2 regions of the Streptococcus anginosus subsp. whileyi MAS624 genome follow, and region 2 is predicted to be linked to the other one. Evidence: predicted binding sites of a transcription regulator. Region 2 holds the regulator's gene; the other holds the start of a gene.

Region 1 (11,181 bases), 430 kb from region 2:
CGATAACACCAATTGCGGTTCCGTTTAGAACTTTATGCAAAAATGATTTAGGGGTAAGTGATGCGGTTGTGTTTTCTTTTGTCATAAAAAACTCCTTTATTTTTGAAAAATAAAATCCGCCCAATCCCAAATGAGAATAAGGCGGAGTCATGTAAAAATGGAGATGATTATCCCATTTTAAAACGGTAGCTACGCCTTGATAAGATACTATAAATAATGATAATAATATCTATAATCAACATAACGTAACTCCTTTTTTATTTTTCTTGTTGTCTATTATAACATCTTATTCCAAAAAAACAATAGAAAAATTGAAATTTTCTGATTATTTTGAAAAAACAGAATATCTATTATAAAAAAATATGGGAAAACAGAAGAAAAATCTTCAAACAAATTTTGCTTTTATATAAAAGTTGACACCAGGCGACAAGTTTCTTCTGACGATGAACCACAAACCTTCGCGAAAATGGATGCTTTCTGTCAAGAAAATGGGTTAAAACGCTGCACAGCATATCATCGTGAAATTTATTTGAACAATAAAAATCGCACTGCTCCAGAGAAACTAAAGACAATTTTGAGATATAGTGTTCAGTAACTAAAAAATCACTCCCTAGATTTCTAAGGAGTGACTTTCATGCTTAATTAGCATTGTTATCTGCTGGTTTTTGGATTTCTTTGTCGGCTTCATTTTCAGCTTTTTTAGACGATTTGATGACAATTTTACCGTTGCTTGTCATGACAGCCTTGAGTTCTTTTTCACTTGGGTGTTCAAGGTAGTAGTCAGTAATGGCGTCTTCGATGTGATCTTGGATTGTCCGACGCAGAGGACGAGCTCCCATTTTCGGATCGTAACCCAAGTCAACTAATTTTTCCTTGACTTTGTCTGTCACGTCTAGGTGAATGTCATTTGTTGCAAGTCGTTCATTGACATCTTTTAGCATCAAGTCTACGATTTTTAAGAGATTTTCCTTATCAAGGGACTTAAATTCGATAATACCGTCAAAGCGGTTCATAAATTCTGGACTGAAGAAGTTGCCCAATTCACCAAGAACAGAGTTAGTCCGTCCTTCACGCGCTGCACCAAATCCGACGTTTGCTTCAACTTTTCCAGTACCGGCGTTGGAAGTCATAATGATAATCGTATCTTTGAAACTGACTGTCCGACCTTGTCCATCTGTCAGACGTCCGTCATCCAGTACCTGCAAGAACATGTGCATGACATCTGGGTGAGCTTTTTCTATTTCATCAAGTAAAATGAGAGAATAAGGATTACGACGTACACGTTCTGTTAATTGTCCAGCTTCTTCGTAGCCAACGTAACCTGGAGGCGCTCCGACGAGTTTTGCTACGCTATGTTTTTCCATATACTCACTCATATCAAAACGAATCATGCTGTCAGCTGAACCAAAGAGCTCAATCGCTAGTTGTTTAGAAAGTTCTGTTTTGCCGACACCGGTTGGCCCAACAAAAAGGAAAGAACCAATTGGTCGGTCTGGTGTACCTAGTCCAACTCGATTACGGCGAATGGCCTTCGCAATTTTATCAACAGCATCATCTTGACCAATGACATGAGCTTTCAAATCATCGGCTAGACTAATCAGTTGCGATTGTTCCTTTTCTTTTAAGTCACCAACTGGGATATTTGTTTTTTGCTCAATGATATACTCAATGGTTTTTTCACTGATGATAGGCGTGTCTTGGTTTACCATTTTATTTTGCTGCATTTCTTTGTATTTAGCAATTTGGTCACGGAAATAAGCAGCTTTTTCAAAATCCTCATCACGAGTAGCTTGTGCCTTGAGGTTTTCAGCTTCTACCAATCGTTGATCAATGACTTTTGGATCTACAAAGTTAAGTGTCAGATTCATCTTAGAGCCTGCTTCGTCTAGCAAGTCAATGGCCTTATCAGGCAAGAAGCGATCTTGGATATAACGATTGGACAAGACAGCTGCTGCTTCAATGGCATCGTCTGTGTATCTGACGTGGTGATAGTCTTCGTATTTCTTTTGAATACCTTTGAGGATAGTGATCGTTTCTTCAACTGTTGGTTCATCAACTTTTACAGGCTGCATACGGCGTTCCAGTGCAGCATCTTTTTCGATAATCCGGTATTCATTGAGAGTTGTGGCACCGACTAATTGGAGTTCACCGCGAGCAAGTGCTGGTTTTAGGATATTTCCAGCATCCATATTTCCATCGCCAGCAGAACCAGCTCCAACGATTTCATGGATTTCATCAATGAATAGAATCACATCCTGACGAGAACGGATTTCCTCCATGAGTTTTTGCATTCGTTCTTCAAATTGACCACGGATACCAGTTCCTTGCACTAGGCTGACTACATCTAAACGGATGACTTCTTTTCCTTGGAGTTTATGTGGAACATCACCGTCCACAATCTTCTGGGCCAAGCCTTCTACAACAGCTGTTTTACCGACACCGGGTTCTCCTATGAGGACTGGATTGTTCTTTGTTCGACGGTTGAGAATTTCAATGACGCGGACGATTTCCTCATCACGACCGATGACAGGGTCAATTTCACCGCGCCGAGCAAATTCGGTTACATTGATACCAAATTCTTCTAGGAGGCCTTTAGGCTGTTGCGGAGCTTGCTGGCGTGCACCTCCACCTTGATTGGAACCGTAACCTCCATTGCCGTAACCGCCTCCAGATTGAGTCGGAGGGGTTTGTGGTTCTTGATGATTTTGGAAATTTCCAAGATTATTAAAGAAATCATCAAACGGGTCTAAGTTGTTTTGATTATTCATATTGGTCATTCCACGAAACAGAGCATTATTGGGGTCTGTTTTCATGATTTGATAACAATTTTGACAGAGGTCAACTTGGTGTTGTTTTCCATTCACATTTGTGTAAAGGTGAATGGTTGATTCATTTATTTTACAATTTTGACAAAGCATGTGCTACCTCTTTCTTTTAAAATTTGTTTGGCTGACGCTAATTGGTCAATAATAGTCAAAGTTCTCAGTTTTATTATAGCAGTATTCTAAAACATTGCAAGAATAAAGTGTTAAAAGACAGATTTTTGTACTGAAGCGTTTTATTTTGTGTTAAATTTATCAAAAACAGGGCTTTTACTGGTATTTCATCTTTCATTTGTGGTAAAATAGTAACGTATAAATGAATAGGAGAAGGAAAATGGAATCACATTTAGTAAGAATTATCAATCGTTTAGATGCTATGACAAAAGATGGCGGCAATTTGAAACGCAATTTTGAGCGTGACGGAGTTGTTGTAGCAGAAGTAGCTTATAGCTATGACGAAGAAAATGGCTCAGTATTCACTCTTCGTGATGTAGCAGCGCGTGAAACTTATACATTTGACAGTATTGATTTGATTGCTATGGAAATTTATGAATTGTTGTATTAATTTGCTAGTCTCTAATAAGATATCCTCTAGGCACCTGCTTAGGGGGTATTTAATTTACAATAATTTTTATTTATCTATCTTAGAATTGTCAGAAATTCTTAGAAAAAAGTGGTATACTAATAATGATAGTAAGCATATGTCTTGACAAACAGAAAAGGAGAGAGTATGGATTTATCTCAAATGAAATTAGTAACAGAATATGAAATGTCGGAATTGATTTAGAGGAAGCGAGCGTCCGTCATTTAGCAGATTTAGGGATTAAGATAGGAAGTTTTATTCAAATCATTTCAAAAACAAACGACACAGCTATTCTCTTAGTTCGAGCTGCGAGGATTGCCTTGGATAATTCTATTTTGAAAAAGCTGGATGTTGTGCCAAAGGGCAGTAGCAAATCTTCTTTTCCTTTATCTGAGTTGGCTGTTGGAGATGTGGCATACATTGAAGCAATTCATGCGGATGGTGCTTTAAAACGGAGGCTGATGGATATGGGTTTGACGAAAAACACAAAAGTTCAGTTGCAGAAAGTCGCACCATTAGGTGATCCATTAGAAATTAAGTTGAGAGGTTACGATTTGACGTTGAGAAAGTCAGAAGCGAGTCTGGTTAGTGTTGTGAAAAGCGAAAAGGGAGCAAAAGGATGAAAGAATTAGCGCTTGCGGGAAATCCGAATAGTGGAAAGACCAGTTTATTTAACATTCTAACCGGTAGTAGCCAGCATGTGGGAAATTGGCCTGGTGTCACTGTCGAGAAGAAAAGTGGTCTGTTTCGTAAAAATAAAGATATTATTATTCAAGATCTACCGGGAATTTACTCGTTGTCGCCTTATACTTCTGAAGAAGTGATTAGTAGAAATTATCTTTTAAGCGGTAATGCAGACGGGATTTTGGATGTAGTTGACGCAACCAATTTGGAACGAAATCTATACTTGAGCTTGCAATTGATTGAGACGGGGATTCTGGTTGTGCTGGCTTTAAATATGAGCGATGTCGTTGTCGTTGAAAAACAAGGGAAATGGATCGATACGACTAAATTAAGTTATCAGCTAGGTGTACCAGTCGTTGCGACTAGTGCTTTGAAAAAAACAGGGATTGACCAAGTTATGCGGCAGGCCTTGCGAGAAATAGAGCGCACGGATGAAACGATCTATCCTATTTACGATAGTCATTTTGAAGCGGCTTTGTCAGAAATTATCCGTATTTTAGGAAATGCAGTGCCTCAAAAACAAGCTCGTTTTTATGCCATTAAGCTTTTTGAACGCGATAAAGAATTATCTGAACAGCTGGTATTGTCTGATTTTCAAAAAACAGAGATTGAAGATGCGATTCGGATTACGGAGGAAATCTACACTGAAGACGCAGAAACCATTGTTGTTAATGCGCGCTATGAGTTTATTGAGTCAGCAGTCAAAATGGCGCTGCAAGCTGATGTCAATCAATTGAGTTTGTCGGATAAGATTGACCGTATTGTGACCAATCGTTATTTAGCCTTGCCAATTTTTGCAGTTGTTATGTGGCTGGTCTATTTTCTCTCCATTCAAACGATTGGAACGATGGGAACGGATTGGACAAACGACATCCTCTTTGGAGAATGGATTCCAAATGGTGTTAAATCATTGCTAGAGCAATTAGCTGTAGCCGACTGGCTTCAATCTTTAATCATTGATAGGATTATCGCAGGCTGCGGAGCTGTGCTAGGCTTTGTGCCTCAGATTTTTGTCTTATTTATCTGTTTGGGTATCTTGGAAGACATCGGCTATATGAGCCGGATTGCCTTTGTGATGGATCGAATCTTTCGGCGGTTTGGTTTATCTGGGAAATCTTTTATCCCTATGTTGATTTCGACGGGGTGTGGCGTTCCTGGTGTCATGGCGAGTAGAACCATTGAAAATGAACGTGACCGTAGAATTACCATTATGACAACAACCTTTATGCCTTGTTCTGCCAAGTTGCCGATTATTTCCTTGATTGCAGGGGCATTTTTTCCTAGCAATATTTGGATTGCACCAAGCGCTTATTTCGTCGGAATGGGAGCCATTGTCTTATCAGGGATTGCTTTGAAAAAGACGGCAATTCTGTACTGCCCCCAAAAAGTTAGACAAAAAATATTAGTGAAAGGATTTAGTTCTGTACTGCACAGGACTAAGTCCTTTTAGTTTAGTTTTGCTCCGTTTATTGTTGTAATAAACAATATAAGTTGCAATAGCTTTCTCCAGCTCCTCAAGCGATTGATAACTCTTCTCATAACCGTAGAACATCTCCGATTTGAGGATGCCAAAGAAGGACTCCATCATCCCATTGTCTGGACTATTGCCCTTGCGAGACATAGATGGGACAATTCCTTTCGCTTCTAAGAATTGATGATAAGACTGGTGCTGATACTGCCAGCCTTGGTCACTGTGGAGAATGGTTCCCTTGTAGGTTTCAGCAGGAAAAGCCTTGGCTAACATTGTTCTGACCTGGTTCAAGTCAGGTGAACGTGACAAGGTAAAGGCAATGATTTCACTATTATACCCATCTAAAATAGGAGACAGGTAGAGCTTTCCATTGACGTTTGGTAAGGCAAATTCGGTTACATCTGTATAGCACTTCTCATAAGGCTTAGAAGCTTGAAATTGACGCTGAATGAGATTCTCAGCTTTCTTACCAATCTCCCCCTTGTAAGAAGAATACTTCCGTTGACGACGAATTCGAGCTTGTAGTCCCATCACTTGCATCAATCGCTGAACTTTCTTATGATTAACGTGAAAGCCACGATTTTTCAGTTCAAGATGAATCCGACGATAACCATAGTTTCCCTTGTGCTCATCATAAATCAATTGAATTTCAGCTTTTAACTCTTGATTCTTGTCTGGTTTGTCCAGCTGTTTTAGCTGGTAATAGTAAGTTGCACGAGAGAGTTTAGCTATGGCTAGTAGGAAACTTAATCGGAATCCTCCCTTGACCATCTCTCTAATTGTCTCTGCTTTTCGTGCTGTAAGGTTTTGTCCCTTAAGCGTAACTCCCTCAACTTTTTTAGATAGGCATTCTCCGTTCTAAGACGCTCGTTCTCTTCTTGAAGTCGCTCTAGTTCCGTCATTTCTTCCCAAGTTTTCTTTTTCTTACGTCCCATCTTTGGTGGTCTCCCTCTTTGTTTCTCAACAATAGTATAGCCGTTTTTCTTATATTGTGCCAGCCAATTTGGGAGAGTCCCCCTGTTAGGAAGGGCAAAATCGAGAGAGACTGACAATTGAGAACGCCCTTCAAGAAGAACTTGATGAAGGATTTTTTGCTTTAGTTCAGGAGAATAATAAGTCTTCTTACCTCTCTTGACAATGCCTACTCCATGCCTATCAATCAGCCGAATCAGATATTCGATCCCTGACTGATTGAAGTTAAACTGTTTTGATAATGACTTGAGAGTTGCGCCGCTTTTTCGCAAGTAATAGATTTGAACCTTGTCTTCATAACTTAATTTCATAAAAATAACACCCCAAAAGTTAGAGTTTTCTTGTCTAACTTTTGGGGTGCAGTTCATTCTCGGTGGTGTTGTGGCACCTTTTATCATGGAGTTGCCGAGTTACCACCTGCCACAAGTCAAAACGGTTTTGCGCTATGCTGGTCAAAAGGCTTTGAGTTTCATCAAACGAGCTGGAACGATTATCTTTGTGACTAATATTTTCATCTGGTTTGCTAGTTCCTATAACTTTAGCTTACAGGCGGTCGAAACAGAAAATAGTATTCTAGCTACCTTAGGAAAAGGATTAGCTTGGATCTTTACTCCTCTTGGATTTGGTAATTGGCGAGCAACTGTAGCAGCTATTACCGGCTTATTAGCTAAAGAGACGGTGATTTCGACTTTTGGAATTTTGTATAAAGTGACTGATGCGACAGAGACTACGAAAGAACTATGGAACAATCTCCAACAGCATTATACGGCACTTTCCGCCTATTCATTTCTTGTCTTTAACTTGCTTTGTGCCCCTTGTTTTGCAGCGATTGGTGCGATTCATCGCGAAATGGGCAATGCGAAGTGGACGTGGATTGCTCTATCTTTCCAAACATTACTGGCTTATAATGTCAGTCTTGTGATTTATCAGTTTGGTCAAGCGTTGCTATATGGAAAAGGAATATCTTCTGGAACTATTTTTGCTCTATTCGTTGTAGTAGTTGGTCTCTATTTCATCTTTAGAAAACCACGTAAAGAAAAAATAGAAGTTATCACTTTAGATAATCTGACACATCAAACAGTATAGGAGAAATCATGTCCACGATTATTGTATTTATCATTATTTTAGTTTTAGCTGGTGCAGCGCTGCACCACATCATTAAGGGGAAGGGCAACTGTGGCGATTGTGACTGTCAATGTGAAATCAAAGAAAAAATGAGACAAAAATAAAGAGAAAACTAAAAATATGACAGAGGTTGTCAGGTCATTTGTTATATGATTTATTAAAAAAGGAGAACACAACATGGTAAGACCTACTAGCAAGACTGAGTTGATTAGTGCAGCAACACAGCAATATGCAAAGCTACAGTCATTGATTTCCCGATTAACAGAAGAAGAGTTGAATACCACATTTGATTTTTCAAAAGATGAGAAACGGAAAGAAGCTCATTGGAAGAGAGATAAAAATCTTAGAGATGTTCTCATTCATCTTTATGAGTGGCAACAATTACTTCTCAATTGGGTGTATTCCAATCAAAATGGTGTCGAAAAATCGTTTTTGCCAGCACCTTATAATTGGAGAAGCTATGGTGAGATGAATGTGGCATTTTGGCAAAAACATCAACAGACACCGCTAGAAAAAGCAATCAAGTTGCTTCATCAATCACAGGAAAAAGTGCTAACCCTGGCTGAAACCTTTACAAATGAAGAGCTGTTTTCAAAGAGCGTTTATAAATGGGTTGGTGGGAGTACTCTTGGCTCCTACTTTGTCAGCTGCACATCCAGTCACTACGACTGGGCTATGAAGAAGCTGAAAGCACATCAAAAGAACTGTAAAAATCAGTAAACAATCAGTATGGTTGGGAGCAAAAATACAAACAACAATGCTCAAGCGAGCCAAATCCACAGTAGCTCATCTCGTCCGCTGGGCTGACGGAGCCAATCAAAACAGTCTCATCCTGTTCGCCGGGCTGACGGAGCAAACCAAAAGTAGTTCATCTCGTCCGCTGGGCTGACGGAGCAAACCAAAAGTAGTTCATCTCGTCCGCTGGGCTGACGGAGCAAACCAAAAGTAGTTCATCTCGTCCGCCGGGTTGACGTGGTAAACTAAAAGTAGTTCATCTCGTCCGCCGGGCTGATGGAGTAAACCAAAAGTAGTTCATCTCGTCCGCCGGGTCGACGTGGTAAACTAAAAGTCATTTATCTTTTCGACTAGGTCGACAGATCCAATCCAAAGCGGTTTATTTTATCGACCAAGTCGACAAAGCGAACCTCACGTCATTTCATCCGAGAGTCAGTCCAGCTGTCTATAAAATAAATCAGTCCGTCAACTTAGCTGACGGACCGATTTTGTCTGAATTCATTGATATCTTATTTGCTGTTATCTCCCATTAGTAAGTCTTTTGGTTGCTTACTAAGGAGCGTGATTGAAGCAATGAGGACGGAAACGATGATGATGGCAAGTCCAAAGATGACCACCTTGGTCATATCATCAGGAGATACATGTACATTGAGGCTAGTGAGGGTCTTGTTAAAGCCATCCACTTCAGCCCCGCCTCCAAGATTGGCGCTCTTACCTTCTCGAGCTAGTTTTTCAGTAATACCACTGGTAACTTGTTTTAAAATGCTATTTCCCATCACCTTGCTGACAGCACTACCTGCAAAGTAAGCACCAATGAAGCTAAATATACTTACAAAGAGAACTTCTGTGATAAATTGGAAGAAAATCTTTGTTTTGCTAATTCCCATTGAAAGCATGATTCCCATTTCTTTTCTACGACCATTGATCCATAAGAACAAGACTAGCGTAAGAACAATCGCTCCAAAGATTAGAGTTCCGATTAAGAGGTTTCCAGTAACGCCGTAAATACCGTTAATAGAAGATTGAAGTGCTGGGAAGTTGCTTGTGCTCTTAACAAGGGTGTAGGCTTCCCAATCAATAGATGATATTTCTTTTACTTTCGCCATTACTTTATCAATATCTTGGCTACCGTTTACAAAGAAAGTAGCATCTTGATAAATAGCGTTTTTATCCGTTGAACCTTGTAAAGTTTTAGTCGTTTCTAAGTCTGTGATAAAGGTATTTTCATACAATTCTTGAGGACTAGAAACGCCTCCTTTATTTTTCCCGTCAAAAATTCCGATAACTGTCACTTTAGTCGTTTTATTAGCTTTGCGAACGTTATCATAGTCATAAGTATTCGATTTTATATTAATCGTATCGCCGACTTTAAGTTTGTTCTTTTCTGCAAAATCTTTATGAATTAAAGCAACATTTTTGTCATTTTTGTTGATATGTCTACCTTCAACTAGTTTGAAGGTTTCCGCAGTAAATTTATCATCTTTAGATGAATCGTTGATACCTGTTGCCATAATGGCACGGCCGAATTTTTGTTTTCTATCTTCGCTTTCAAAGTCGGTTTCTCCAGATTCAACCAATTGGTGATCAATTAAGTCAGCGACAACATTCATTCGTTTGATGTAGCCAGAGATACCTTTAACTTTTTCCACAGCTTCGATATCTTCGCCTTTAAGATTTCCTGCTCCGCGAGGGGTACCTTGGTTCACTTCGCGGTTAATCTGCATTGAGAAACTGCTAGTGATATTTTTGAAAGTCTCTTTTGAAGCAGCGTCTGTTGCATTTTTAACAGCAATGCTGCCTAAGGTTAAGGTAGAGATGGCTAGCAGGATGAAAAAGATAATCAAGCTTTTGATTTTCTTGCGCCAGACATAAGCCAAAGCGTTTTTTATTGGTAACATATCATTTCTTCTCCTTGGGGTATCATTTCGCTTTCTTAGTGACTTCCACTAAGTTTTTATTTTTTAATTCGAGGACAACATCTGCTTGATCAGCCAGCTCTTTGCTGTGTGTCACCACAATGACACATTTATTCTTCTCTTTGGCAGAGGTGATAAGAATGTCAATAATGTCCATGGCAGTAGCAGCGTCTAGATTCCCTGTTGGTTCATCGGCTAAGATAATAGGGGCTTCTGATGCCAAAGCACGTGCAATAGCCACCCGTTGCTGCTGACCGCCAGAGAGGCGCATGACATTGCGGTGAATCTCTTTCTCGCTCAAGCCTAACCGTAACAAGATTTCTTTATCTGCATGTGGATTGACCAAACGGACATTTTCAAGAGGTGTCAGGTAGTCAATTAGATTATAATTTTGAAAGACCAAAGAGATTTGTTTACTTCTGTGGTGATTGTAGCCTTTCTCAGCAATGTCTTGATTTTCAAAGAGGATTTTTCCTTTTGTGGGAGTGTCAAGTCCTGCTAAAAGGGAAAGTAAAGTGGACTTTCCAGCACCAGATTTCCCGATGATGGCGTAAAATTTCCCTTTTTCAAATGAAGTTGTGATTTGTTGCAATACATTTTCTTGTAAAGTGTTGTACTGATAACTAACAGTATCTATTTTTAAAATCGTCATTTTTTGTCTCCTTAACTAATATCGGTTAAAATTTCCTTCGGTTTTTTATGTAAAATAATAGAGGACGAGCTCACTACGGCAAATAAGATGATGATGAGCAAAATGCCGTAGGTCACACCAATTGTTGCAAAATCTAGGTGTGGTACCACGTTTTCAAAGAGTGCCGCTGAATCAGCTCCGTCTTGTCCTTTCTTGATAAAACCTTTAAAGACCATGGTAGC
Region 2 (11,181 bases):
AACCTCTCCTTTATCCAGCAAACCAATATAATCAATCAAACTTTCCACGGACATTCCAGCCTTTTTAAAGCAACGGACAAATTCCAAAATATCAATATCATGCTGGCTAAAATCCCGAATGCCTGCTTGATTTCGTGGAACAGGAGGAATGAGACCGATCCGCTCATAATACCGAATCGTATCAGCCGTTATCCCTGTCAATTCACTCACTTTCTTAATATTCATTCAAGACCTCTTTTGTTATTGTCCGATGATAACCAACGACTTAATTGCTTCACGCTTGTCCATTGCTTCATAGGCTTCTTGAATCGTATCCAAAGTAAAGCGTTTGGTAAAGACTTTCCCCGGCTCAATGCGACCTTTTAAAACGGCATCTAGCAAAACTTCTTTGTCATAAGTCGTAACAGACGCAATTCCTCCGCGTAGCCCAATATTCTTCCAGAAAAGATTATTGGTGTTCATTTCTGCTTTTTGCGGTACTCCGACACGACCAACAACAGCGCCTGGACGAGCAATTTTAGTAGCCGTATCCACAGATTGTTCTGTTCCAACACATTCTAAGACGGCATCTGCACCTGCTCCATCAGTCAATTGAAGGACTTTCTCAACAGCTTCATCACCCCGTTCTGCAACAATATCAGTCGCACCAAATTCACGTGCTAGTGTCTGGCGATCTGCATGGCGGCTCATCGCAATAATCCGTTTAGCCCCTAATAGCTTGGCAGCAATGACACCGCACAAACCAACGGCTCCGTCTCCCATAACAACGACTGTATCTTCTGCCTTTACTTCAGCTGTCTTTGCCGCATGATAACCCGTCGCCATTACATCAGCCAAAGTCAAGAGTGAATTCAACATATCATCAGAATAATCCTCTGGCTGTCCTGGAATTTTAACCAAAGCCCAATTGGCATTTGTAAAGCGAAGGTACTCTCCTTGGTAGCCAGCATTTCCTCCACCTTCCATATTTAAGCAATTACCATCAAAGCCAGCACGACAAGCCGCACAATGCCCGCAGCCATGAGTAAAGGGTACAACGACAAAATCACCTGCTTTTATATCCGTCACAGCTGATCCAACTTCTTCTACCACACCAATCGCTTCGTGACCCGCTAATGTGTTTGGCTCACGCTTAGAAATGCCACGAAACCACCACAAGTCAGAACCACATACACAAGCTCTGACAATTCGGATAATCGCATCCGTTTCCTTTTCCAACTGCGGACGCGCAACCTCTCTTACCTCCATTTTCCCTGGTTCTACAAAAACTGCTGCTTTCATCTTATTGCTCCTTTCTCTATTAAAAAGATGATGCTCCACATTCATCAAAAAGATAAAATATTTACACTTTTATTATATACCTTGGAGTGCACTCTAAGTCAAGAAATTTTTGAAAAATCTGAGCAGTCCATGATTATTTTCAGCCAAACTTTTTATTAAAAATATTGTTCAGTACCGTCTTCGATGCTTTTTTATGCTAAAATAGACTTAGAAACTTCAGAAGAAACGGGATTAGATAATTTATGTCCAGAAGAGATTATAGAAATATACGTTCTAGAAGATGGATCGGTATACTGCTTATTCTTATCGCAGTTGGTATTATTATACAGTACCTCATTCCAATCCTTCTTTCCATCGGCATAGGCTACGGAATTTACTACTATGCAACTCATAAACCGAAAAAAATCACAGAGCCCAGCGCCAGTCAGCAAATTGAAGATTTGAAACAGGAAATCAGAGCTGCAGATAGTCGAATCAAACAATTAGATGCTTATCTGGAAGAAAAGGCTTATGAAAAATACCAACAGTTAGCTGAACAGCTTTTGCCTCAATTAAGCTATATCCAAGGTCGGACTGATACCTTGAGAAAACATATCTCACCTGAGATTTACCAACGGATTCAACGGAAAGTTCAAGACGTAACAGCAGACATTCATGCTCAACTTTACAACCTCCGCACGCAAGATGCTGAGAGTACAAAGACAAGCCTTGAAGAATTAGCACCAGAATTGCTCGAAACCATTCACAATATCCAAACCGACCATGAAGCTATTCTCAAGAAAATTTCTCAATCAGAAAGCAACAATAAGGAAGAATTAACTGCTATCCACCAATCTCAAATGGAGCATTATGAGGATATTTTGGAGGGCTACCTAAAAATCAAGGCTTCCCCGAAAGATTCTTACAATGCCAAGGAACGGCTCTCCAGTGCCAAAGCGGCTATTGAGCAGTTTGATTTAGACTTGGATGAAACACTCCGTCAGCTCAACGAGGCTGATTTACGAGATTTTGATATCAGCTTGCGGATTTTAACTAAAAAAGAGACGAACACAGAACTATAACATCAAAAGGAGACCTTATGAGCCAAGAATTTAACTTCGACATTGACAAAATCGCTAACAATGCCATTACGAAAACGGATAAAACCACCGAGATTATTGAATCAACCAAAACCCAAGCAAATGGGCAGTTAACTTTTTTGGAAAAATTAACTCCTGAACAACAAAATGCTATCATGGCAAAAGCCCCACAATTGGTAGATAACTTTATTTCCGACCAAAATGCTCTTTTAGATTTTGGACAAGCCGCGGTCGAAGATGTTAATAACACTGTCAACCGTATTTTAGCCGAGCAAAAGAAACTTCAAATCCCACAAGTCGATGAATTGCTAAAAAACACTAATAAAGAGTTAAATGGTTTTGTTGCTAAGTACAAGGATGCTCAAATTGCAGAACTAGATAAAAAGCCAAATTTCTTAGAAAAACTCTTTAAACAAAGCAAGAATACCTTGCAAGAGTTCTATTTTAATTCACAAAATATCGAGCAAAAAATGGACGGAATGGCTGCTACTGTCGTCAAGCAAGAAGATGTACTCGCACGCAATATCGTTTCTGCTGAGATGTTGATTGAAGATAATACCAAATCCATTGAAAATCTAGTCGGTGTCATTTCCTTTATCGAAGCCAGTCAAAGAGAAGCTGGTGCGCGTGCCTTGACTCTTCAAAATGAAGTGGCACAATTAGATACCGCCACTCTAGATTACCAAACCAAATCACAAGAATTGGCCCGCTTGACTGAAGTTGTCAATACATTGGAACAGCAACACACTGAATACATCAGCCGTCTGTATGTTGCTTGGGCCACTACCCCGCAAATGCGTAATCTCGTGAAGGTGTCTTCTGATATGCGCCAAAAACTCGGCATGCTCCGTCGCAACACCATTCCGACCATGAAGCTCTCTATTGCTCAACTAGGTATTTTGCAACAATCAATGAAATCTGGTCAGGTAGCGGACGCCATTTCTAATGCCAACAATGCAGCGCTTCAAATGCTGGCTGAAACCAGCAAAGAAGTCATTCCACAAATGGAGAGAATCTCGCAAAATCCAACAATTGCTGTCGAATCTGTTACTAAGTTGGCTGAAAGCTTAGTCGCTCAAAACCAAGGTATTATCGAAGCCATTGACAAAGGACGGGAGAAACGCGCTCTCCTTGAAGCGACTGTGATCCAATCCGCTGAAACCATTAACGACTCTGTTAAACTACGCGACCAAAAGATTATCCAGGCTCTGCTAGATCAGGGAAAAGAAACTCAAAAAGAAGTGGATGAACGGACTACAAACGAAAGCTAATGGACTGGAAATAGAGTCTGAGACAAAAGTTTCCTAAATTCTTACGATATACTATTTTTTTATCGAAACGAAATAGGTGCTTGGTGGTTGTCACTCCTTGCTACGCAAAGAATGACAACAGCCTCGTCAACTATGCGGGGTGGGAGAACAAAATCAATTTCTTACGAAATACCGATTTTTGTCCCGCTCCCTTTTCTTTTTTTATGTTACAATAAAGGGTATGGACAAGATTATTAAAACAATTTCAGAAAACGGAGCTTTCCGAGCTTATGTACTAGACAGTACTGAAACCGTTCGGACAGCTCAAGAAAAACATCATACTCAGGCCAGCTCAACTGTAGCACTAGGTCGCACGCTCATTGCCAGTCAAATTCTTGCAGCAAACGAAAAAGGAGATACAAAAATCACCGTCAAAGTGCTGGGAACAAGCTCTCTCGGTGCTATTATCACCGTTGCAGATACAAAAGGTACGGTCAAAGGTTATGTGCAAAATCCCGGCGTAGACATTAAAAAAACCGCGACTGGCGAAGTGCTGGTCGGACCATTCGTTGGAAATGGCGAATTCCTCGTCATTACAGACTATGGAACTGGAAATCCTTATCATTCTATGACACCACTTGTATCTGGTGAGATTGGCGAAGATTTGGCATTCTATCTAACAGAAAGCCAGCAAACTCCGTCAGCTGTCGGGTTAAATGTTCTACTAGATGCCAATGACAAGGTCAAGGTTGCTGGTGGTTTCCTCTTGCAAGTCCTTCCTGGTGCCAAAGAAGAAGAAATCGCTCGCTTTGAAAAGCGAATCCAAGAAATGCCTGCTATTTCAACACTTTTAGAATCCGAAAACCATATTGAAGCCCTGCTTTCAGCTATCTACGGCAACGAACTTTACAAACGATTGTCAGAAGAAGAACTCCGCTTCCAATGTGATTGCAGCAAAGATCGGTTTTTAAATGCCCTCTCAAGCCTACCTAAGTCAGATCTTGAAGAAATGCGAGATGAAGACCACGGTGCTGAAATCACTTGCCAATTCTGCCAAAGCACATATCATTTTGACGAAAAAGATTTGGAGGAACTCATTCGTGACAAATCTTAACACCCCTTTTCTGATTGGCAATGTGAAAATTCCCAACCGAACGGTTCTCGCTCCTATGGCAGGAGTGACCAATTCGGCTTTTCGGACAATTGCAAAAGAGCTTGGCGCAGGACTTGTCGTCATGGAAATGGTTTCAGACAAGGGCATTCAGTACAATAACGAAAAGACACTCCACATGCTGCATATTGATGAAGGAGAACATCCCGTTTCCATTCAGTTGTTTGGGAGTGACGAAGATAGTTTGGCACGTGCAGCCGAGTTTATCCAAGAAAATACCCAAACAGATATTGTAGACATCAATATGGGCTGCCCCGTCAATAAAATTGTCAAAAACGAAGCTGGGGCAAAATGGCTCAAAGATCCAGAAAAAATCTATTCCATTATCAATAAAGTTCGTTCTGTTCTAGATATTCCGTTGACCGTGAAAATGCGTACTGGTTGGGCAGACGCCTCACTAGCTGTGGAAAATGCACTGGCAGCTGAAGCTGCTGGTGTGTCAGCTCTTGCTATGCACGGACGCACACGCGAACAAATGTACACTGGGCATGCCGATCTTAAAACTCTCCACCATGTTGCGCAAGCCTTAACCAAGATTCCTTTCATTGCCAATGGCGATATTCGCACCGTTCAAGATGCCAAACAACGCATAGAAGAAGTCGGTGCTGACGCTGTCATGATTGGGCGCGCTGCTATGGGCAATCCGTATCTTTTTCATCAGATTAACCACTATTTTGAAACAGGAGAAATCCTGCCCGATCTCAGCTTTGAGGATAAAATGCAAGTCGCTTACGATCATTTGAAACGTCTAATTGACCTCAAGGGCGAGCATATCGCCGTTCGAGAATTTCGCGGCTTAGCTCCTCATTACCTCCGCGGAACAGCTGGCGCAGCTAAACTCCGCGGTGCCATTTCCCAAGCCAACAGTCTTGCAGAAATTGAAGAATTGCTACAAGTCTAAACATCAAAAAGCACCAATCATCTGGAAGATTATTCCAAATGGTTGGCGCTTTTTATTGAAAGAGCAATTTCTACTAGGTATCTATCCGAGTCATTTCAGTCCTTGCTTGATTGCGGTAAATGAGATCTTCTCGAACAGAGAATCCTAATTTCTCCCAAAACTTGTTTCCTTCTGCATTCCTTTTAAAGACAACCAAGGCAACCTTGTGAATTTTTAACTCATCTAAGACAGTTAAAACTGTCTCAACCAACTTCCGAGCAATCCCTCTCCTACGGTAACTCGGATGAACAGCTGTATGATAGATATATGCCCTTCGACCATCAAAGCCAACTAAAATCGCTCCAATAATTATTTGATTTTCTACTGCTACCAGACAAGTTTGAGGGTTCCTTTTTAGAAACTGTGCAATCCCCTCCTTAGAATCATCCAAATGATTTAAGCCCATACCTGCACATGACAGCCATAATTGGTAAACTTGGTCGTAATCTTCTTCTACCATTTCACGAATGTCCATATTAAAATACCTTATCTATTCCCTGATGAATGCTTCGAATAAAAACTCAGAGCACTTCAAACTTCAATTTTCCAGCCTTGACACCGACTTTTAAGCTTTGTCCCGTTTTTAGCTCACCTGCTAAAAGTAATTCTGATAAATGGTCTTCCACCCGAGTTTGTAGAATTCGACGCAATGGACGAGCTCCCATTTCAGGATCATAGCCCTCTTGAGCTAGAAGCTTCAAAGCACTCGGCTGGAATTTGAGTTTAATTCCTTTTTCTGCAAGACTAGAAATGAGCGGTTGCACCATAATTTTCACTACTTCCTGCATGTCTTCGCTAGTCAAACTGTGAAAAACAACCTTTTCATCAATTCGGTTAATAAATTCTGGACGATAAGCTTTCTTTAGCTCTTCCATCATTCGTTTTTCCATATTTTCATGATCAAAACGAACATCTCTTGCTCCGAACCCAACCGTCTTGTCGTCCCGTAAACTTGTCGCACCAAGATTGCTGGTCATAATGATAATGGTATTGGAAAAATCCACCTTACGCCCCTTGCTGTCTGTCAGCACCCCGTCATCTAAGACTTGGAGAAGCACATTGAAAATATCAGGATGAGCTTTTTCTACCTCATCAAAGAGGAGCACAGAGTACGGACGATTGCGAACTTTTTCAGTCAATTCGCCCCCTTCTTCATAACCAACATAACCTGGAGGCGCTCCATTAAGGCGACTGGCAGCAAATTTTTCCATGTATTCACTCATATCAAAACGAATCAGTGCCGTTTCGTCATCAAAGAGAACTTCTGCCAAAGCCTTAGCTAGCTCAGTTTTTCCGACCCCGGTTGGCCCTAAGAACATAAAGGAGCCGATGGGACGTTTGCTGGTGCGGATGCCGGATTGATTGCGCCGAATCGCTCGACTGATAGCAGAAATTGCTTCATTTTGCCCAATGACCCGTTTGTGAAGTTCCTTTTCTAAATGAAGGTATTTCTTCGCATCTGTTTGCGTCAACTTTTGCACAGGAATGCCCGATAAACCGCTGAGTGTTGCCAAAATATCCTCGTCTTTAACCTTTAGTTTGTAGACAATTGGCTGACTTTCTTTCTCCAACAAAGCGCCAACCTTTTTCCAATCGCCTGCCATTAAAGCCTCGTCTGCTGCACTCAATTCTGCTTTCACATGATTTTGTGGACCTTTATTTTGTACCGTTGCAGCAGCTTCATCTAGCAAATCAATCGCCGAGTCAGGTAGGTGTTTGCTTGTTAGATAACGATGAGCATACTTAACAGCTGTCTCAATCGCTGAATCTGTAATCACCACTTTGTGGTGTTCTTCATAACTTTTCTTGAGCCCCTGTAAAATCGCAATACTATCAGCTACCGTCGGCTCTTCAATAGTAATCTTGGCAAATCTCCGTGAAAGAGCTGCGTCCTTTTCAATATATTTCTGGTACTCTTCTTGTGTCGTTGCGCCGACCGTTCTGAGCGTCCCTCTAGCTAAAGCTGGCTTGAGAATGTTCGCTGCATCTAATGTCGAGTCAATCCCGCTACCCGACCCCATAATAGTATGAAGCTCATCAATGAAAAGAATGACATGTCCATCTGCTTCAATATCATTGATAATATTGTTCATCCGTTCCTCAAAATCACCACGAAAACGAGTTCCAGCCACCACATTCATTAAATCTAGCTCTAAAACTCTCATCTTTGCAAGCTCATTTGGAACTTGACCAGCTGCCACACGTTGCGCCAAACCAAGGGCTAATGCTGTCTTCCCAACTCCTGCATCTCCTACCAACACTGGATTATTTTTCGTCTTGCGACTTAAAATCTGAAGCATGCGAGAAATCTCTTTATCACGCCCAACGACCGGTTCTAAAAGACCAGCACGAGCCATTTCGGTTAAATCACGGGTATAATCTTCTAGTCCGCCACTAGTAGAAGGAGGCATCCCCATCATATTGGCCATCGTTTGTTTCGCTGCAGCAATATTTTTATTTAAGTGGCGAATAGCTTTTATATCTTCTTTACCCCAGCTAGCCTTATGCTCTAAGTTTTTCCGAAGATCGGTCATACGTAAAACGCCTTCTTTATCCTCATAGCTAAAGCCTGTAAATTCAAGGAGACGTGCCGCCAAACTTCCTCGGTCAAACAGCATAGCTAACAACACATGCTCTGTCCCAAGATTCTTAGCATGCACAGCCTCTGCAATTCGCTCAGCTGTTAAAAACAACACTTTCATACGATGAGAAAATGGCCAAATGGTAAAGCTTCCCTCTTGTTGATAAATCTTTCCTGTGATATGAAAGGCTGCTTTCTCAAAATCATCAATTTCAAGTGGGTAATCATTTAAAACTGAACCAGCAACACTATAAGGATTATTTGCCATAGCAATCAACAGCTGCCAAGACTCCAAATAATCCGTTTCAAAATGACTCGCTAACAGTTGTGCCGACTCAATACTTTCTGTCAAAGCTTTTGAATATTTCATATATTAGTTTCTCCCTTTTCTATCAACTTGTTGTAAAATTTTCTTTAACATCCGCGCACGAATCTGTGCAGCATTTACTCCCAATACCCTGTCTGTTGTCGTCGCTAAAAGAAGATTCCCTTCTCGTTCTGTCATGATCTGTTCATCAAATAACAGCTGAATAATATCTGTAAAGACCTGATGGCTAATCTGCTCACCAACGCTATGCAACAAATCACAAAGCAACTCATGGTGATTGGAAAATTCAATTCGACCAATCCGAATGTAGCCACCTCCACCACGCTTACTTTCAACAATATAGCCACGACTTTCTGTAAATCGTGTCTTTATTACATAGTTTATCTGACTAGGAACAACTTGAAAAACATCTGCAATCTCACTTCGCTTCAACTCTGCAATTCCTGCCTGCGCCAAAAGAGTTTTAATATATTCTTCAATACTATCTGATGTATTTTTACTACTCATGCCAACTCCTTCCCTTTAGACCTCATTCTATAAATCATATCCACAACTGACATTGACTATCTTTGACTAATATTATACCGAAATTCTTCCATTTTTGAAAGAGAAAGCGCTAAATGAAAAACTGAAAAGTCTGATTATTCAAGCAAGTGAAAAAGCTTATCTACTAGCAACAATTTAAGTGTAAACGCTTGCCTTTTAATTTTAAAGCGTTATAATATAGATGAAAATTTGACGATATCAATAAAGGAGGCCAAATGAATGAAAATGGATTGGTTCAAATATACACGTCATGTACTGGTTTGGTTGGTTTCAACTTTATTCTTTTTTACAGTTATTTCTGCTGATTATGTGGATGTCCAAGTCATCCCGTTAGTCATCTGCTTATTTGCTCCATTTTTATTTGAACCGTCTTCAATAAACCCTAAAACAAAATGGACAATTGATTTAGCCATCATTGCTGTAAGTGTCTGTGCTATTCTCTTTACACAAACATATCGAATCGCTTTTACCTACTCCGAAATTACCTATCTACTAATTTCTTTAATCGTTTTAATCTTTGTAGACTCTGTGATTTCTCACAAGGGATTCACGAAAAAAATTGTAAAATAATCACAGACACTATTAGAAAAGGCTAGAGAGTTATATCAGCTCTCTAACCTTTTTATTTATGATTTAAACGCTAACTATTGATTGCCTTAGTTTTGACCAAGAGCAGCAGCCATCGTAGCAGCTACTTCTGATTCAAAATCATTGGCAGCTTTTTCAATACCGTCACCTACTTCAAAACGAGTGAAGCTTGCAATTGTCACACCTTGACTTTCAAGGAATGCTTCAACAGTCTTGCTGTCGTCCATGATATAGACTTGCGCAAGTAATGTGTAAGCTTGGTCAACTTTTGTATTGTCCAGCATGAAGCGATCCATTTTACCAGGAATAATTTTATCCCAGATTTTTTCTGGCTTACCTTCAGCTGCAAGACCAGCTTTGATGTCTTCTTCAGCTTGTGCAATCACTTCATCCGTCAATTGAAGTTTAGAACCAAATTTGTAGTGTGGAAGCGCTGGTTTACCAACCATTGCACGACTTTCGTTGTCTTGATCAATTTTGTGGTTCATTTGAGCCAATTCATCATGGATAAATTCTTCGCTCAATTCTTTGTATGAAAGAACAGAAGGCTTCATAGCTGCAACATGCATTGCCACGTGTTTTGCAAGATCTTCGTCACTACCTGAAAGAACTGTGATAACGCCGATACGTCCACCATTGTGTTGGTAAGCTCCAAATACTTGATCATCTGCTTTTTCAACAACTGCAAAACGACGGAATGAGATTTTTTCTCCGATTGTAGCAGTTGCACTAACATAAGCAGCTTCAAGTGTTTCACCTGAAGGCATTGTCAAAGCAAGAGCTTCTTCGTTGTTAGCTGGTTTGCCTTCTGCGATTACTTTAGCTGTTTCGTTTACCAATTCAACGAATTGAGCATTTTTTGCTACAAAGTCTGTTTCTGAGTTCACTTCAACGATAGCGGCAACATTGCCGTTTACATAGACACCAGTCAATCCTTCAGCAGCAACACGGTCTGCTTTTTTAGCAGCTTTTGCCATACCTTTTTCACGAAGCAATTCAATTGCTTTTTCGATATCGCCATCTACTTCTACAAGTGCTTTTTTAGCGTCCATGACACCAGCACCAGATTTTTCGCGCAATTCTTTTACAAGCTTAGCTGTAATTTCTGCCATTTTGATCCTCCAATTAAAATATTACGGTTTTATTTAATAAAAAAGGGAGGGCTAGGCCCCGCCCCATAAGTTCGTTACTTGATTATTCGTTTGAGCCTTCGACAACTTCAACGATTTCTTCGATAGAATCTGCTTGTGAATCAGCTGCAGCTAATTCTGCTTCTACTGATTCAACGTTATCTTCACCTTGGCGGCCTTCGATAATTGCATCAGCCATTTTCGCAGTGATTAACTTAACAGCACGAATAGCATCGTCGTTAGCTGGAATGATGACATCAATGTCATCTGGATCTGTATTTGTATCC

The links. The regulator CtsR, encoded in region 2, represses protease genes until heat stress. The targets are predictions, from matches to a motif close to TTGGTCAAAAAAGGTCAAANA.
Positions count from the first base shown of each region.
Region 1: ANG_RS03675 (ATP-dependent Clp protease ATP-binding subunit) is a predicted target of CtsR. The motif match lies at 2,960-2,980, and genes of this name have one in related genera.

Region 1 is NZ_AP013072.1:712,132-723,312, forward strand. It holds gene ANG_RS03670 (PTS sugar transporter subunit IIC) at 1-85, opposite strand, end outside; partial or broken gene ANG_RS11095 (GyrI-like domain-containing protein) at 434-595, shown strand; gene ANG_RS03675 (ATP-dependent Clp protease ATP-binding subunit) at 639-2,918, opposite strand; gene ANG_RS03680 (DUF1797 family protein) at 3,157-3,387, shown strand; partial or broken gene ANG_RS03685 (FeoA family protein) at 3,553-4,028, shown strand; partial or broken gene feoB (ferrous iron transport protein B) at 4,025-5,461, shown strand; one part of gene ANG_RS10880 (IS3 family transposase) at 5,492-6,381, opposite strand; one part of gene ANG_RS10880 (IS3 family transposase) at 6,381-6,843, opposite strand; partial or broken gene ANG_RS03705 (nucleoside recognition domain-containing protein) at 6,902-7,618, shown strand; gene ANG_RS10885 (FeoB-associated Cys-rich membrane protein) at 7,627-7,761, shown strand; gene ANG_RS03710 (ClbS/DfsB family four-helix bundle protein) at 7,835-8,377, shown strand; gene ANG_RS03715 (ABC transporter permease) at 8,902-10,290, opposite strand; gene ANG_RS03720 (ABC transporter ATP-binding protein) at 10,313-10,960, opposite strand; gene ANG_RS03725 (ABC transporter permease) at 10,972-11,181, opposite strand, start outside.
Region 2 is NZ_AP013072.1:285,160-296,340, reverse strand. It holds gene nmlR (stress response transcriptional regulator NmlR) at 1-225, opposite strand, end outside; gene ANG_RS01620 (zinc-dependent alcohol dehydrogenase family protein) at 241-1,281, opposite strand; gene ANG_RS01615 (hypothetical protein) at 1,524-2,342, shown strand; gene ANG_RS01610 (toxic anion resistance protein) at 2,360-3,631, shown strand; gene hslO (Hsp33 family molecular chaperone HslO) at 3,852-4,724, shown strand; gene dusB (tRNA dihydrouridine synthase DusB) at 4,711-5,682, shown strand; gene ANG_RS01595 (GNAT family N-acetyltransferase) at 5,756-6,196, opposite strand; gene ANG_RS01590 (ATP-dependent Clp protease ATP-binding subunit) at 6,243-8,672, opposite strand; gene ANG_RS01585 (CtsR family transcriptional regulator) at 8,676-9,137, opposite strand; gene ANG_RS01580 (hypothetical protein) at 9,396-9,746, shown strand; gene tsf (translation elongation factor Ts) at 9,833-10,876, opposite strand; gene rpsB (30S ribosomal protein S2) at 10,959-11,181, opposite strand, start outside.